Regions from separate parts of the Vescimonas sp. genome, predicted to be linked through region 2. Evidence: predicted binding sites of a transcription regulator. Region 2 holds the regulator's gene; the other holds the start of a gene.
The links. The regulator Rex, encoded in region 2, represses fermentation and respiration genes when NADH is low (regulators of the CRP and FNR family bind a similar motif). The targets are predictions, from matches to a motif close to ATTGTTAANNNNTTAACAAT.
Positions count from the first base shown of each region.

Region 1: a site for Rex is predicted at 5,835-5,854, ahead of ACZM22_RS09550 (DUF8052 family protein). Genes of this name have one in related genera too.

Region 1 covers NZ_DBLZXX010000020.1:3,400-11,109, forward strand. Annotated here, with positions in the region: gene yedE (YedE family putative selenium transporter) at 1-15, shown strand, start outside; gene ACZM22_RS09515 (sulfurtransferase TusA family protein) at 28-234, shown strand; gene ACZM22_RS09520 (putative Se/S carrier protein) at 231-482, shown strand; gene selD (selenide, water dikinase SelD) at 485-1,522, shown strand; gene ACZM22_RS09530 (metalloregulator ArsR/SmtB family transcription factor) at 1,677-2,375, opposite strand; gene ACZM22_RS09535 (cation transporter) at 2,532-2,750, shown strand; gene ACZM22_RS09540 (heavy metal translocating P-type ATPase) at 2,845-4,728, shown strand; gene ACZM22_RS09545 (hypothetical protein) at 4,871-5,722, shown strand; gene ACZM22_RS09550 (DUF8052 family protein) at 6,076-6,615, shown strand; gene ACZM22_RS09555 (carbon starvation CstA family protein) at 6,612-7,710, shown strand, end outside.
Region 2 covers NZ_DBLZXX010000015.1:28,490-36,199, forward strand. Annotated here, with positions in the region: tRNA gene ACZM22_RS08805 (tRNA-Glu) at 82-156, opposite strand; tRNA gene ACZM22_RS08810 (tRNA-Lys) at 197-272, opposite strand; gene sfsA (DNA/RNA nuclease SfsA) at 453-1,130, shown strand; gene ACZM22_RS08820 (manganese efflux pump MntP) at 1,148-1,726, shown strand; gene ACZM22_RS08825 (Na/Pi cotransporter family protein) at 2,050-3,816, shown strand; gene ACZM22_RS08830 (NUDIX hydrolase) at 3,895-4,497, opposite strand; gene ACZM22_RS08835 (hypothetical protein) at 4,569-4,718, opposite strand; gene ACZM22_RS08840 (redox-sensing transcriptional repressor Rex) at 4,796-5,425, opposite strand; tRNA gene ACZM22_RS08845 (tRNA-Arg) at 5,613-5,689, shown strand; gene ACZM22_RS08850 (YgjV family protein) at 6,052-6,555, shown strand; gene ACZM22_RS08855 (hypothetical protein) at 6,609-6,776, opposite strand; gene ACZM22_RS08860 (PucR family transcriptional regulator) at 6,898-7,710, shown strand, end outside.

The DNA.
Region 1 (7,710 bases), on a different contig from region 2:
CAGAAAAAAGCATAAGGAGGACTTATTATGAAAACCATCGACGCACGCGGCCTTTCCTGCCCCGAGCCCGTGGTGCTGCTGCGCACCGCCATGGCCTCCGGCGAGGACAGCTATCAGATCATTGTGGACAACCACGCCTCCCGCGAGAACACCACCCGCTACGCCCAGCACATGGGCTATAAGGTCAACACCGCCGAAAACGGCGGTGAGTGGACGCTGACCTTCACCAAATGACCTATTTTGCCACATTTTTCTCCCACTTCGGCGCCACCCGCTATAAGCTCCTGTGCGACGGGCAGGGCATCTCCTGCCGCGTCATGCCGGTTCCCCGGGACCTCAGCAGCAGCTGCGGCACCTGCGTCCGCTGCGAGGAACGCTGGCTCCGTCCGGAGGGCGAGTCGGCGCAGGACGTGGAGCAGGTGGCGGCGTGGGACGGGAAAAGCTACACTGCGGTATATCACATCGACGAGACGGAGGGCTGACCATGGAAACGGAAGTCAAACTGACAAAGCTGGCATCCTGCGCCGGCTGCGGCGCAAAAGTCGGGGCCGGTACGCTGGTCCACCTGCTGGAGGGCTTCCGCACCCACAGCGACCCCCGTCTGCTGGTAGGCTATGACCGGTCCGACGACGCCAGCGTCTACTATCTGGACGAGAATACGGCGCTGGTACAGACCACCGACTTCTTCCCGCCGATCGTGGACGATCCGTTCCTGTACGGGCAGATCGCCGCGGCCAACGCCATCAGCGACGTGTACGCCATGGGCGGCGAGCCCAGGCTGGCGCTGAACATCCTGTGCCTGCCGGAGTCCATGACCGGAGAGATGGTGCAGGAGCTGCTGCGGGGCGGCTACGACAAGGCCTACGAGGCCGGCGCCATCATCACCGGCGGCCACACCATCCACGGCGCGGAGCCCATTTACGGCCTGGCCGTGTCCGGCTTTGTCCACCCCAAAAGGATCCTGACCAACAGCGGCGCTAAGCCCGGCGACGTGCTGCTGCTGACGAAGCCTCTGGGCGTGGGCGTCCTGACCACCGCCGCCAAGGCGGGGCTGGTGGAGGAGACGGTGATGCAGCGCATCTACCGCCAGATGGCCGCGCTGAACAAGACGGCCCGTGATATCATGGTCAAGTACCGCGTCCACAGCTGTACCGATGTAACGGGCTTCGCTCTGTTGGGCCACAGCTTCGAGATGGCACAGGGCAGCGGCTGTACCATTCACATCCGAACGTCCGATGTGCCGTACCACCCCGAGGCATGGGAGCTGGCGGACATGGGCTTCCTCCCCGCCGGCGCCTACCGCAACCGCGACTATGCCGAAGCGGGCGTCACCGTCCGCGGCGGCATCAGCCGCACCATGCAGGATCTGCTGTACGACCCCCAGACCAGCGGCGGCCTGCTGATGGCCGTGGCGGAGAAGGACGCGGAGGTCTGCCTGCGGGAGCTGCGGGACGCTATCCCCACCGCTGCCGCCGTGGGCTACGTCACCGAAAAACAGGACAGTTGGATCGTGCTGGAGTGAGATACCGCATGTCACGCGGCGCGGAACGCATGCCCTGTTGGGTAAACTTCGGAAATTTGCAGCCTTTTCGCGCTGAAACACGGCGCAAACTCCCCAAATACGCAAAAGAGACGGACGCAGCCGCGTCCGTCTCTTATTTCTTCATCATGAACCGTCAATTCCGCCGGTATTCCTTGGGCAGCTGCCCGAACTGCTCCTTGAAGGCCGCGGTGAATTTGCTCTGGCTCTCGTAGCCCACCTGCCCCGCGATCTCCGCCACACTGAGGTCCGTCTCCCGCAGCAGCGCCGCCGCCCGCTCCATCCGGTGCTCCTTCATGTGGGCCGCCAGCGAGCTGCCGTAGACCTCCTTGAACACGGTTTTCAGCGTGGTGGGGTTGATAAGATACCGGTGGGCCAGCTCCTCGATGGTGACGCGCCGGTCCATGTGCTGGGCCAGATCGTCGTGGATCTCGCGGATGATCTTCACCTGCTCCGCTTCTTCCCGCCAGCGGGGGCAGGCCACGTCCATCACCTGCTCGATCATCTCGTGGAGCAGGCGGCTCTGGGCCGCGTCGGAGGCGCGATAGTACACCTCCCGCCCCTCGCGGCGGCTGGACAGCAGGCCGCTGTCCTTCAGCACCCGCAGATGGTGGGATACGGCGGGGCTGGACATGTCCACCATGGCCGCGATGTTCACCACGCACTCCTCACAGTGGCACAGCAGCCAGAAAATGCGGATACGGTTGGGGTCCCCCAGCTGGCGGAAAATATCCGCGATATTCTGAAAATGCGCCCCGTCTCGGAGCAGCTCCTGCATGGCCGCCGTGTGGTTCTGTTCCTCCCCGTGGTCGTGGGGCAGGCCGGTATGTTCCATTTCTTTTCCTCCTTTTCGCCCGTTCGGAAATGGTTTTCGCCGCTTTGGGCATCTTCTCCCCGGCACCATTGACTTTTTCCCTTTTCCGCATTATACTACGGCCATGATGATTAAACAAGTACTTAATCTTTTATGTACACGAAAGGAGCATATCCCATGAAAAAGACCTATGCCATCGAAGTCGACTGCGCCAACTGTGCCAATCTGATGGAGGAAGCCGCCGAGAAGACCGAGGGCGTTGCCTCCGCCGTGGTCAACTTTATGACCCAGAAGATGATCGTGGAATTTGCCGAGGGCGCCGATCCCAAGAAGGTCATGAAGGACGTGCTGAAGGCCTGTAAGAAAGTGGAGCCTGACTGCGAGATCGAGCTTTGATCCACCCGGAGACGGGCGTCCCATCTGCACGGCAGGCGGGACGCCTCCCTTATGCCGTATCGCTTCCGCAATTTTGTGAAAGGAGCCCAGACCCATGACAAAAAAGCAGAAAAAGATGCTCATCCGCATCATCATCGCGGCGGTCATGCTGGCAGCGCTGCACTTTATCCCCGTCACCGGCTGGCTGCGGCTGGCGCTGTATCTGGTGACATACGTGGTCATCGGCTGCGACATTATGAAGAAGGCCGGACAGGGCATCCTCAACGGCCGCGTGTTTGACGAGAACTTTCTGATGGCCGTGGCCACCATCGGCGCCTTCGCTCTGGCCATCTATGAAAAGAGCGGCGACTACAATGAGGCCATCGCCGTCATGCTGTTCTACCAAATCGGTGAACTGTTCCAGAGCTACGCCGTGGGCAAGAGCCGCAAGAACATCAGCGCCCTGATGGACATCCGCCCCGACTACGCCAATATCGAGCAGGACGGCCAGCTGGTGCAGGTAGATCCCGATGAGGTGGCCATCGGCACCGTCATCGTGGTGCAGCCCGGCGAGAAGGTCCCCATCGACGGCGTCATCACGGAGGGCCGCTCCACCCTGAACACCAGCGCCCTCACCGGCGAGAGCCTGCCTCGTGACGCCCAGGAGGGAGACGAGATCATCAGCGGCTGCATCAACATGACCGGCCTGCTGAAGATCCGCACCACCAAGGAGTTCGGCGAATCCACCGTGTCCAAGATCCTGGAGCTGGTGGAAAACTCCAGCTCCCGCAAGTCCCGCTCCGAGGACTTTATCGCCAGGTTCGCCCGCATCTACACCCCCGCCGTGTGTTACAGCGCTCTGGCGCTGGCCATCCTGCCGCCGGTGATCCGGCTGGCGGGCGGCATGGACGGTCAGTGGGAGCAGTGGATCTACCGCGCCCTGACGTTCCTTGTTACCAGCTGCCCCTGCGCGCTGGTAGTCAGCATCCCCCTGAGCTTCTTCGCCGGTATCGGCGGCGCCAGCAAGGAGGGCATCCTCGTCAAGGGCTCCAACTATCTGGAGACGCTGTCCCGGGTGAAGTGTGTGGTGTTTGACAAGACCGGCACCCTGACCAAGGGCGTGTTCCAGGTCACCGCCGTCCACCACAATGAGATGGACGAGGCCAAGCTGCTGGAGTACGCGGCGCTGGCGGAGTGCGCCTCCTCCCATCCCATCAGCAAAAGCTTGCAGCGCGCCTACGGCAGGCCCATCGACCGCAGCCGTGTCACCGACATCCGGGAATTCAGCGGACACGGCGTCACCGCCAGAGTGGACGGCGCAGCCGTGGCCGCCGGCAACAGCAAGCTCATGGAACAGTTGGGCATCCCCTACCACGACTGCCACAGTGTGGGCACCATCATCCACATGGCGGTGGACGGCCAGTACGCCGGTCACATCGTGATCTCCGACGTGGTGAAGCCCCACGCCAAGGAGGCCATCGCCGTACTGCACAGGGCCGGCGTGGACAAGACTGTCATGCTCACCGGCGACACCAAGCGCGTGGCGGAGGCCGTGGCGGCGGAGCTGGGCGTAGACGAGGTGCGCAGCGACCTGCTGCCCGCCGACAAGGTCAGCAAGGTGGAGGAGCTGCTGGGCCAGCAGCGGGGCAAGGCCAAGCTGGCCTTCGTGGGCGACGGCATCAACGACGCCCCCGTGCTGAGCCGCGCTGACATCGGCATCGCCATGGGCGCCATGGGCAGCGACGCCGCCATCGAGGCCGCCGACATCGTGCTGATGGACGATGAGCCCATGCAGATTGCCAAGGCCATCAAGATCTCCCGCAAGTGCATCGGCATCGTGTACCAGAACATCGTGTTCGCGCTGGTCATCAAGTTCGCGTGCCTGGCTCTGGTGGCCATCGGTCTGGCGGACATGTGGGCCGCCATCTTCGCCGACGTGGGCGTCATGGTGCTGGCGGTGCTCAATGCCATCCGCGCCCTGCGGGTACACAACCTGTGAGCGATACCTATATATAAATAAAGGAGGGAACGCCCTGCGGCGTTCCCTCCTTTATTGGGGCCGGTCTGCGCACCACAGGGCTGCGGCGCATACAATGGCGTGCGGGGCAGTGCTCCGCAGACTGGACTCAGGAGGTCATTTCATGGCAACATTTACCAATCAAGCTACCCTCACCTACAACGGCGGCACCGCCAGCTCCAACATCACCACCGGCGAGCTGCTGGAGGTACTGACCGCCACGAAAACGGCGGTGGTGCCCACCTACCGCAGCGGGCGTCCCATCACCTATCTTATCACGCTGGTCAACGCCGGTACGGCGGACCTGACCGGTCTCGCCGTGGCCGACGATCTGGGCGGCTACACCTTCAACGGCGCCACGGTCTATCCGCTGGCCTACACCGCAGGCTCCGTGCGGTACTACCGGAACGGCGTTTTGCAGGCGGCTCCTGCCGTCACCGCCGGTCCGCCTCTGACCATCACCGGTATCACCGTGCCCGCAGGCGGCAGCACCGTCATCGCCTATGAGGCGGAGCCCACCGCTTTCGCACCCCTGGGCGCGGAGGACAGTGTAGTGAACACCGTCACCGTCACCGGCGCGGGGCTGCCCGATGCCGTGACAGCCACGGAGACGGTGTCCCCCGCCACAGGACCGGCGCTGACTATCAGCAAGGCCCTGTCCCCCACGGAGGTAGCAGCCAACGGGCGGCTGACCTACACCTTCGTCATCCAGAACACCGGCAATGCCGCGGCGGAGGCGGCAGACAGTCTGGTGGTGACGGATACCTTCGACCCGCGGCTCAGCGATCTGACGGTGACGCTGAACGGAACGGCCCTGACCGCGCCGACGCAGTACACCTACGATGCCGCCACCGGACAGTTCGCCACAGTGGCGGGCGTCATCACGGTGCCCGCCGCCACGTTCACTCAGAATGCCGCCGGCGCGTACAGCGTCAGTCCCGGCATCAGCACGCTGACGATCTCCGGCACTATCTGAGCCGAGCAGGACGCCCGTGAAAGCAATGAGAAAGGCCGCCCCGAATGGGGCGGCCTTTCTCATTGCACCTGCCGGACAGGTATACAGCATTATTCTCAGTATACATGGGAGCTTTGTTAAAATCAACACAAAATTTACATAAAATTAACACCAAAAAATTGTAAGTTTTTGCCCCTTGAAAGTCAAAAACGTAAAGCGTATAGTATGTAGCGAAGGTTCAATGCCGTGATAACGTTTTCGAAATGCGAAAATCGTCACTTTTAACTGTATTTTCTTTCATGATTTCCATTACGAAATCTTGTGATGAAATATCGGCGCGGCGCTAAGAACTTAACGCGAGAGGAGGCTTTGCCATGACACGTGAGGAGGCTGTTGAGCGGCTTTGTACCATCTACCAGAGCCAGTTCGACATCAACCGCTGCAGCGCGGAGCAGACGCCGCTGGCTGTCACCATGGACTTTTACGCGCTCAGTGACAAGTACGTTCTCTCCAAAAAGGCGAAGCTCTGGGAGGCCAAGAGCTTCGAGTATGTCTACGTGTTCAGCGTGCCCCATCTGACCAGGGATATCTACGAGTCCTGCGAAAAGATGGCGTATGAGCACGGCATGGCCCGTATCCAGCCGGGTCCCACCCATATGTATACGTACATCACCACGCTGTTCGTGTGCGACAGCTGTGATGAGGACGCACGGCAGGCGCTGATGCGCTGTAAGCTCTACAAGAGCTTCCGGATGTCCTATTGGGGCTGGATGGATTTTCATACCGCGCTGGTGGTCCTGCCCGAGGAGAAGGTCAGCACCAACCGCAGCGGACACAGTGCAGCGCAGGTCCTGAATCAGGGCCTGTTTCATAAGCAAAAGAAAAAACTGTTCAGAAAGGAGAGAGCTTTATGAATGCTGCTTTGTTCCTGATCATTGGCTGTGCCGTCCTGGTCGTAGGCTATATTTTCTACGGCGGTTGGCTGGCCAAGAAGTGGGGCGTGGACAACTCCCGTCCGACGCCTGCTCATACCATGGAGGACGGTAAGGATTACTGCCCTGCCAAGGCTCCCGTACTGATGGGCCATCACTTCTCCTCCATCGCCGGCGCCGGCCCCATCAACGGCCCCATCCAGGCCGCTGTGTTTGGCTGGGTCCCTGTGATGCTGTGGGTCCTGATCGGCGGTATCTTCTTCGGCGGCGTCCATGACTTCGGTTCTCTGTTCGCCTCCATCCGCCATAAGGGTGAGTCCATCGGCGAGGTCATCGGCGACGCTATCGGCGCCAAGGCTAAGAAGCTGTTCATCATCTTCGCCTATCTGACCCTGATCCTGGTGGTGGCGGCCTTCGCCTCCATCGTGGCCAACACCTTCAAGGCTACCTACACCGCTGACGGCGCTGTGGATCTGGCTGCTTCCGCCGCCAATGCCTCCACCGCCATCATCTCCATCATGTTCATCCTGATGGCCATCATCTTCGGCTTCTTTGTCTATCGCCGCAACGCGCCTCTGGGCATCTCCACTGTCATCGGCGTCATCGGCATCGCGGTCTGCATGGTCATCGGCCTGAACTGGCACCCCATCTATCTGAGCTACACCGTGTGGATGATCATCGTGGGTCTGTACATCGCTGTGGCCTCCGTCACCCCCGTGTGGATCCTGCTGCAGCCCCGTGACTACCTGAGCTCCTTCCTGCTGTACGGCATGATGATCCTGGCTATCGTGGGTATCATCGGCGCTCATCCCGTGGTGGATATGCCCGCCTTCACCGGCTTCTATGACACGCTGGCTCCCTCCGGCACGTCTCTGGGCTACATGTTCCCCGCTCTGTTCGTGACCATCGCCTGCGGCGCTGTGTCCGGCTTCCACTCCCTGGTGGGCTCCGGCACCACCTCCAAGCAGCTGGATCAGGAGAAGGACGCCAAGCCCATCGCTTACGGCGGCATGCTGATCGAGTGCGCTCTGGCTCTGATCTCCGTCTGCGCTGTTGGTTACATCTGGGCTTCCTATG
Region 2 (7,710 bases):
CCGCAGGCGCAGTCCTTTTGCGCCGCAAAAGAACTGTCACCACAAAATAAAAGGACACACATTGTGTGTCCTTTTATTTTGTGGTGACCCGTACCGGATTCGAACCGATGTTAAAGGCGTGAGAGGCCTCTGTCTTAACCACTTGACCAACGGGCCATATAGAAAATCACCGGCGATGGGGTCGGTGATCTTCTGCTGGTACACCTTCAGGGACTCGAACCCTGGACACCCTGATTAAGAGTCAGGTGCTCTACCAACTGAGCTAAAGGTGCATGTCTGATTGACACGGCTATTATAATAGATTGTTTTCCGATTTGCAAGAGTTTTTTGCGTGGTCTCTGAAAATTTTCGTATTTTTCGGGAGAATAGGCAGAAATGCGGAAATATCGCTTTCCAAATACCGCCGGTTGTGATACGATACAAGCCTATATCATCAGAGGAGGCGGGAGAGCATGCAGTACGGACAGGTGATACGGGGCCGCTTCCTGACCCGCCCCAACCGATTCATCGCCCATGTGGCGCTGCCCGGCGGGGAGACGGTGGTCTGCCATGTGAAGAACACGGGCCGCTGTCGGGAGCTGCTGACGCCGGACGCCGCAGTGTATCTGGAGCGGGCGGCCAACCCTGACCGCCGCACGGCCTACGATCTCATCGCTGTGGAAAAGGGCGATAAGCTCATCAACATGGATGCCCAGGCGCCCAACCGCGTATTCGCCGAGTGGGCGCATATCTTTGACCCTGCGGCCCGGCTGGTGAAGCCGGAGTTCACCTTTGGCCGGTCGCGGCTGGATTTCTGCCTGCAGGGACCACAGGGCCTGCACCTGGTGGAGGTGAAGGGCGTGACGCTGGAGGACGGCGGCCACGCCCTGTTTCCCGATGCCCCCACGGAGCGGGGCGTCCGCCACCTCCGGGAGCTGGCGAGCGCCGTGGCGCTGGGCCATCGGGCCACGGTGTTTTTTGTGATACAGATGGCGGAGGTCACAGACTTCGCGCCCAACGATGCGACCCACCCCGCCTTCGGCGAGGCCCTGCGTCAGGCGGTAGCCGCGGGGGTGCAGGCGGCGGCGTATACCTGCCGCGTCGCGCCGGACAGCATCGTGATAGACCGGCCGGTACCGGTGATCTTATAGAGGAGAGGGACGATACGATGACATTGCTGGAGATTTTTTTGGTGGGCGTGGGCCTGAGCATGGACGCCTTCGCCGTGGCCATCTGTAAGGGGCTGGCCATGCCCAGGGTGAACCGGAAGCGGACCCTGCTCATTGGCCTGTATTTCGGCGTGTTTCAGGCCGTCATGCCCCTGACCGGATGGCTGCTGGGGTCCCAGTTTGCCCGCCATGTGACGAAGATGGCCCCGTGGATCGCCTTTGTACTGCTGGCCTGGATCGGCGGCAGCATGATCCGCGAGAGCCTGTCCGCAAAGGAGAAAGAAGAGGAGAAACCGGAGCCGGCGGAGCTGCGGCACAGGGAGCTTCTGATGCTGGCCATCGCCACCAGCATCGACGCGCTGGCTGTGGGCGTCAGCTTCTCCATGGTGGAACTGACCGTCCCCATCTACGCCGCGGCCGCCCTCATCGGCTGTACCACGTTTGCCATCTCCGTGGCCGGTGTGTTCGTGGGCAACCTGTTCGGTGCGCGGTACAAGAACCGCGCGGAATTTGTAGGCGGCGCCATCCTGATCCTCATCGGCCTGAAGATCCTGCTGGAGCACTTCGGCGTCCTGTGAAAGCTGCAAAAGCTCATTGAAAATCGCTGCAAAAAAACAAAAGCGATCCTCGAGCATATCTGCCAAAAGCGTCAAAAAAGAGGGCACGCGCCGCGTGCCCCCTTTTTTGTACCCTTCGCCTCGCCCGCCTCGTCTCGCCGCGCCGCCCTGCCCTGCCGTGTCCCGCTCCGGCGACTTCTCCCGCCCCGATGCTCGCCGCCGCAGGCGATAAAATTTTACATGGATTTTACAAAACCGATACGTTGGATTTGACATTGACCTGTTACGATGGTATCGGTCAGGAATGTGTAAAATATGAGAATGAGTAAACGGGAGAGAACAATATGAGTATCTTTGATGTGCTGACGATGATCGGCGGCCTGTGCCTGTTCCTGTTCGGCATGGATCTGATGGGCCAGTCGCTGGAGCGCCGCGCCGGCGGCAAGCTGCGGACGCTGCTGGACCGGATGACGGGCCGCGTATTCACGGGTTTTCTGACAGGTCTTGCCATCACGGCGGTGATCCAGAGCTCATCGGCCACCACGGTGATGGTGGTGGGCTTCGTCAACTCCGGCCTGATGACCCTGCGGCAGGCCATAAATGTCATCATGGGAGCAAACGTGGGCACCACGGTGACGGCGTGGCTGCTGAGTTTAGCCGGTATTGATGGGGGAAATGTGTGGGTAAATCTGCTGAAACCCACCTCTTTTACGCCGATCCTGGCCCTGATCGGTATTTTCTTCTACATGAACGGCAAAGATCCGAAAAAACGGGATACCGGCGCCATCCTGCTGGGCTTCGCTACCCTGATGTTCGGCATGGACACCATGAGCGGTGCGGTGGCGGGCCTGCGCGATGTGCCCGCCTTTTCACAGCTGTTTCTGCTGTTCAAAAATCCGCTGCTTGGCGTGCTGGCCGGCGCCGTGCTGACCGGCATCATCCAGTCCAGCTCCGCCTCCGTGGGTATCCTGCAGGCCCTGGCCGTCACCGGTCAGGTCAGCTATGCCGCCGCCATCCCCATCATCATGGGGCAGAACATCGGCACCTGCGTCACCGCACTTTTATCCTCCGTAGGCACCAGTAAAAACGCAAAACGAGCGGCTGTGGTACACCTTTTGTTCAATGTCATCGGCGTGGCGGTGCTGCTGACAGGGTTCTGCGTCGTCAAGGCCATATTCGATCCCGGCATCCTCCACGACAGTGCCACCATGTACGGCATTGCTATCGCCCACTCCTGCTTCAACGTCATCTGCACGGCCATACTGCTGCCCTGCGGTGGGCTGCTGGAAAAATTAGCCATCCGCATCGTGCCGGACGGCCCACAGGAGCAGGCGGAAAAGCCGGTGGAGCTGGACCAGCGCCTGCTGGCCACGCCGCCGCTGGCGCTCCAGCGCTGCCGCGCCGTGGCGGAGGAGATGGCGGCCTGTGCCGCCGGTGCGCTGGATGCCGCACTGGACAGCTTTGACCACTATACGCCGGAACTGGCGGAGCGCATCCGCCGCGATGAGCAGCGCTGTGACCACTACGAGGATGTACTGGGTACCTACCTGGTGAAGCTCAGCACGCAGCAGATGGGCGCGGAGGAGAGCGAGGAGGCCACGGAGATGCTGAAGACCATCGGTGATTTGGAGCGCATTTCCGACCACGCGGTGAACGTGCTGGAATCCGCAGAGGAGCTGCGGGATAAGGGGCTGACGTTCAGCGGCGCAGCAAAGGAGGAGCTGGCAGTGCTGTCCGGCGCCGTGCAGGATATCCTGTCCAGCGCCGTGCAGGCGTTCCGCAGCAACGATGTGTCCGCCGCCGCTCAGGTGGAGCCGCTGGAGCAGGTCATCGACGCACTGAAGGAACAGATGCGGACGCGGCACATCCTGCGGATGCAGCAGGGCGGCTGCAGCATCGAGGCGGGCTTCGTCTGGTGCGACCTGCTGACGGATCTGGAGCGTACCTCCGATCACTGCTCCAACATCGCCGGCTGCGTTATCGACGCGGCCCAGCACGACCTGAACCTCCACGAGACGCTGCACAACGTGCGCCACAGCGATGGCGACTACCGCCGCCGGTTCAACGCCTACGCGGAAAAATACGCCCTGCCCGCGCCGGAGAAGGCGTGAGCCGAAACAGATGGAAAAAGTCCGTATTCCACCGGGAATACGGACTTTTCGCACAATATCGAGGGGGAAGTGCGGCATTTACAGATGGGCCACGACATCCATGGTGATGCGGGCGGTCAGACCCCACAGCGGGTGGGGCAGACCGTGGTACACCGGCACCTCCATATAATAGGGCCGCCAGAGGTAGTCGGCGGAGATGCCCGCGTCCTCATAGGGAAAGTCGGAGATGGACACCGGCTGGCGGTGGATATACACAGCGGGCGGGTGGTCGCGGAGCCAGGCCAGCGGCACCAGAAAGGTTTCGGCTACCTCCGCTGCACAGGGGCGTATATCGGCCAGCGCAGCGCCGTCCACGCGGCCCAGCACCGGCCGCAGCAGGCAGTTGGAGCGGATGTGCAGGAAGTCCATCTCGCCGATGATCTCCACCGCTTCCGGCGGGATGGACAGCTCCTCCCATGTCTCCCGCAGGGCGCACTGCACCGCCGTTTCGCCGGATTCGGTCTTGCCGCCGGGGAAGCAGACCTCATTGGGCTGCCGGACCGTGGCAGAGCGTATTTCATACAGAAGGCTGGGGCCGTCCGCCGCGTCCACCAGCGGAACCAGCACGGCGGAACCGCCGCGTGCGCCCATCAGGTCGGGCACGTGGCCGGTGTAGGCACGGCGCAGGGAGGAGAGATCCATGGCTTGTACGTCCTTTCTGAAAAAGCTCCCCCGCCGCAAGGCGGGGGAGTCCGATGGTCCGGCGGAGTGGATCAGCAGCCGCAGCCGCAGCCGTTGCTGGCGTTGTTCCCGCAGCCGCAGCCATTCCCGCAGCCGTTGCCGCAGAACAGGAACAGCAGAATGATGGCGATGATGATCCAGCAGCAGCTGCCGCCGCCAAAGCAGGAATTCTGATTACACATAGTGTGACCTCCTATGAAGAATTGACCGTCTTGCCGGTCTCATTCCCATAGTATGCCGGTCGCGGGAAAGTGTGCCCTTACGGGCGGGAGATACGGTAGCTCAGGGTCAGGAGGGTGTCCACAAAGTGGATGTCCTCGAAGAACACGCCGGGCTCATCGGTAGACAGCTCCACATTGGTAAAGTTCCAGAAGCCGCGGACGCCCAGAGCGATGAGCCGGTCAGCCAGAGACTGGGCCACGTTCTGAGGTACGGTGAGCACCGCCACGTCGGGGTGGTAGTTGGAGACATATTCCTCCAGCTCGTCCATGGCGCGGACAGTGATGCCGCGGATCTCCGTGCCCACAAGGGCGGGAGAGACGTCAAAGGCGGAGTCGATGCGGAAGCCCACCTTATCAAAATCAAAGTTCTGCAGCAGCGCGTGGCCCAGGTGGCCGGCGCCGATGACGATGATCTTGTGGCCGCTGTCGATGCCCAGAATGTGGCCGATCTCGGCGCGCAGCTCCGCCACGTTGTAACCGTAGCCCTGCTGGCCGAATTCGCCGAAGCAGCTGAGATCCTGGCGGATCTGGGAGGCGGTGATGTCCATCTTTGCGCCCAGAGAGTTGGAGGAGATGCGGACAACACCCTTGTTATACAGGTCGTCCAGATAGCGGTAATAGCGGGGAAGCCGATGGATCACCGCGTCGGAGATCTTCTGTTTCTTCATACAAAAACCTTCTTTTGGGATAGGATGCGGTGCGGGGGCACCTGAAATATAGTGATATTCTACCGCATGAGACGATAGTTGTCAACTTTTTTAACAATCTTTTTGAAAAAAGTTTTTTCAATCGCTTTACATCCGGCGGAAGAACTGCTATAATACTCTGGCTGATGGACAGCACACAACCCAATATGCGCCCGTAGCTCAGATGGATAGAGCGTTAGACTCCGACTCTAAAGGCCGCTGGTTCGAATCCAGTCGGGCGTACCAACACGAAAAAAGACACGCAGAAGCGTGTCTTTTTTCGTGTTGGTACGGTTTTGCAGCGCAAAACCGGTCGCCTGCGGGCGGGTGATTGAACACGAGTGGGGGAACCCGTCAAAGGTTCCCCCCTCACGCTCCCCCTTCCTTGCGATATGCGGGGGTGCGGACAACAAAAGTTGTGGGCAATCACACTCGCCTCCAAAAGCCCATGGCTTTTGGAGGTTGTCCTTTGCCGCAATTGACAAATACGGCTGTCCCATGGTACAATGAAACTCCAAAACAAGTGTGGATTTTTCTGGAGCATTGCCTTCATTTTTCGCCACGCATCCGACAGGGTGTGCGGCGTTTTTTATTAAGAGGAACGACGGATGAACATATTTTACCAACTCATCGGGTTCGGCGCACTGATCGCCATGGGTCTCAGCTACTGGCAGAATGACAAGCGTACCATCTTGCTGTGGCAGGTGGTGGCCAACCTGATCTTCGCCATCCACTACACGCTGCTCCACGCACGCTCCGGCGCACTGTGCAGCTTTTTCCAGATCGTCGTGCTGCTGCTTTTCCTATTGCAGGAGAAATTCAACTGGAGTAGACTGGTCACCGCGATACCCATCGTGGCAGTATTTCTGCTGATTGCCGTGGTGACCTATGAGACGCCAGTGACGGTACTGCCCATCGTGGCATCGTTGGTGGCGCTGCTGCCGTTCTTCCAGTCCAGGCAGCGGGTGATACAGGCGGCGGGCATTGCCAGCGGCCTGTCGTGGCTGGTGTATGTCATTGCGGTACGGTCGTATTCCGGCATGGTGACAGAGTCGGTACTGACCATCATCACGGCGGCGTCCCTGCTGAAGAAGGAATCCAGAAGGTCCTGAACGGACAGCCCCCGGCACATTGCCGGGGGAGTCTGCCGAAGGGGTGCGCCGCGTCAGGCGTAGTGCTTCAGACCCTGCGCCATGGATGAGGCGGTGCAGCGGCGGGCATGGCAGGAGAGCGTGTCACGTTTCTCTCCGGCGCACCGGGTGGCTGCTATCAGCGCGGCCAGTCTCCGCTTGCGGGGGACTGAGGGAGTATCCTGTTTCATTTGCTTTGCCATGGAATATACCTCCGTTCGTTTTACTACCGCTATCATAAAACAACGGACGGTCTGTTCCATTGGCAAAAATAAATGAACATTTCTCTGAAAATTGTGATAGTATCACAAGGGGGCAGAAGCCATGACATCACAGCACACAGCGGACTATCCCACACTGCAGGAGGTGCTGCGCCTGCCCGTGTTCGCGGGCTGCACGGTCTGCGGCGGCGCGGCGGGACTTGGCCGTAGGGTCAGCGGTGTCAATCTGACGGACACACCGGACTACGCGCGCTGGCTGGCGCAGGGAGAACTGCTCATCACCACTGGCTTTGCCATCGCAGACGATCCGCAGGCCGTGGATGCGCTGCTGCCCACGGCGGCAGAAAAAGGCCTGTCCGGTGTGGGTATCAAGCCGGGGCGTTACCTGCCCAGCCCCCTGCCGGCGGCGCTGGCGGAGAAGGCTGACCGACTGGGACTGCCGCTGCTCCAACTGCCGACCGATATGCGCTTTGCCGAGTTGGCCGATGCGGTGTCCCGCGAGATCGCACGGCGGCGAATACCGGCGGAGCAGGAGCGGCAGCTGGCCGTACTACTGCACCATCTCATCTCTGGCGCGCCGCTGAGCGAAGCGATGGAGCGGCAGGCGGCGGAGTCCGGTATCCATTTGGAATGTCCGCATATCCTGTTGTGGATACGGGCTGATGCGCCGGAGTTGCAGCGGCGCTCTTGGCTGCACGAGGCAGAAGAGCGCTGCCGGGCGTTGGGCGCGGACATGTGGGGCGCACTGTCGGAGGATGGCTTTCTGCTGGCGCTGGAGGCGGACGACCTGTTCGCGCTGGAGATACCGCTGTGGCAGGTGATGGCGGACTTTGCCGCCGTCCACGGCGTTATCTGCGGCATCAGCCGCCCCTACGGCGGTACGATGGGTTTTCAGAAAGCAGACCGCAGTGCCCGC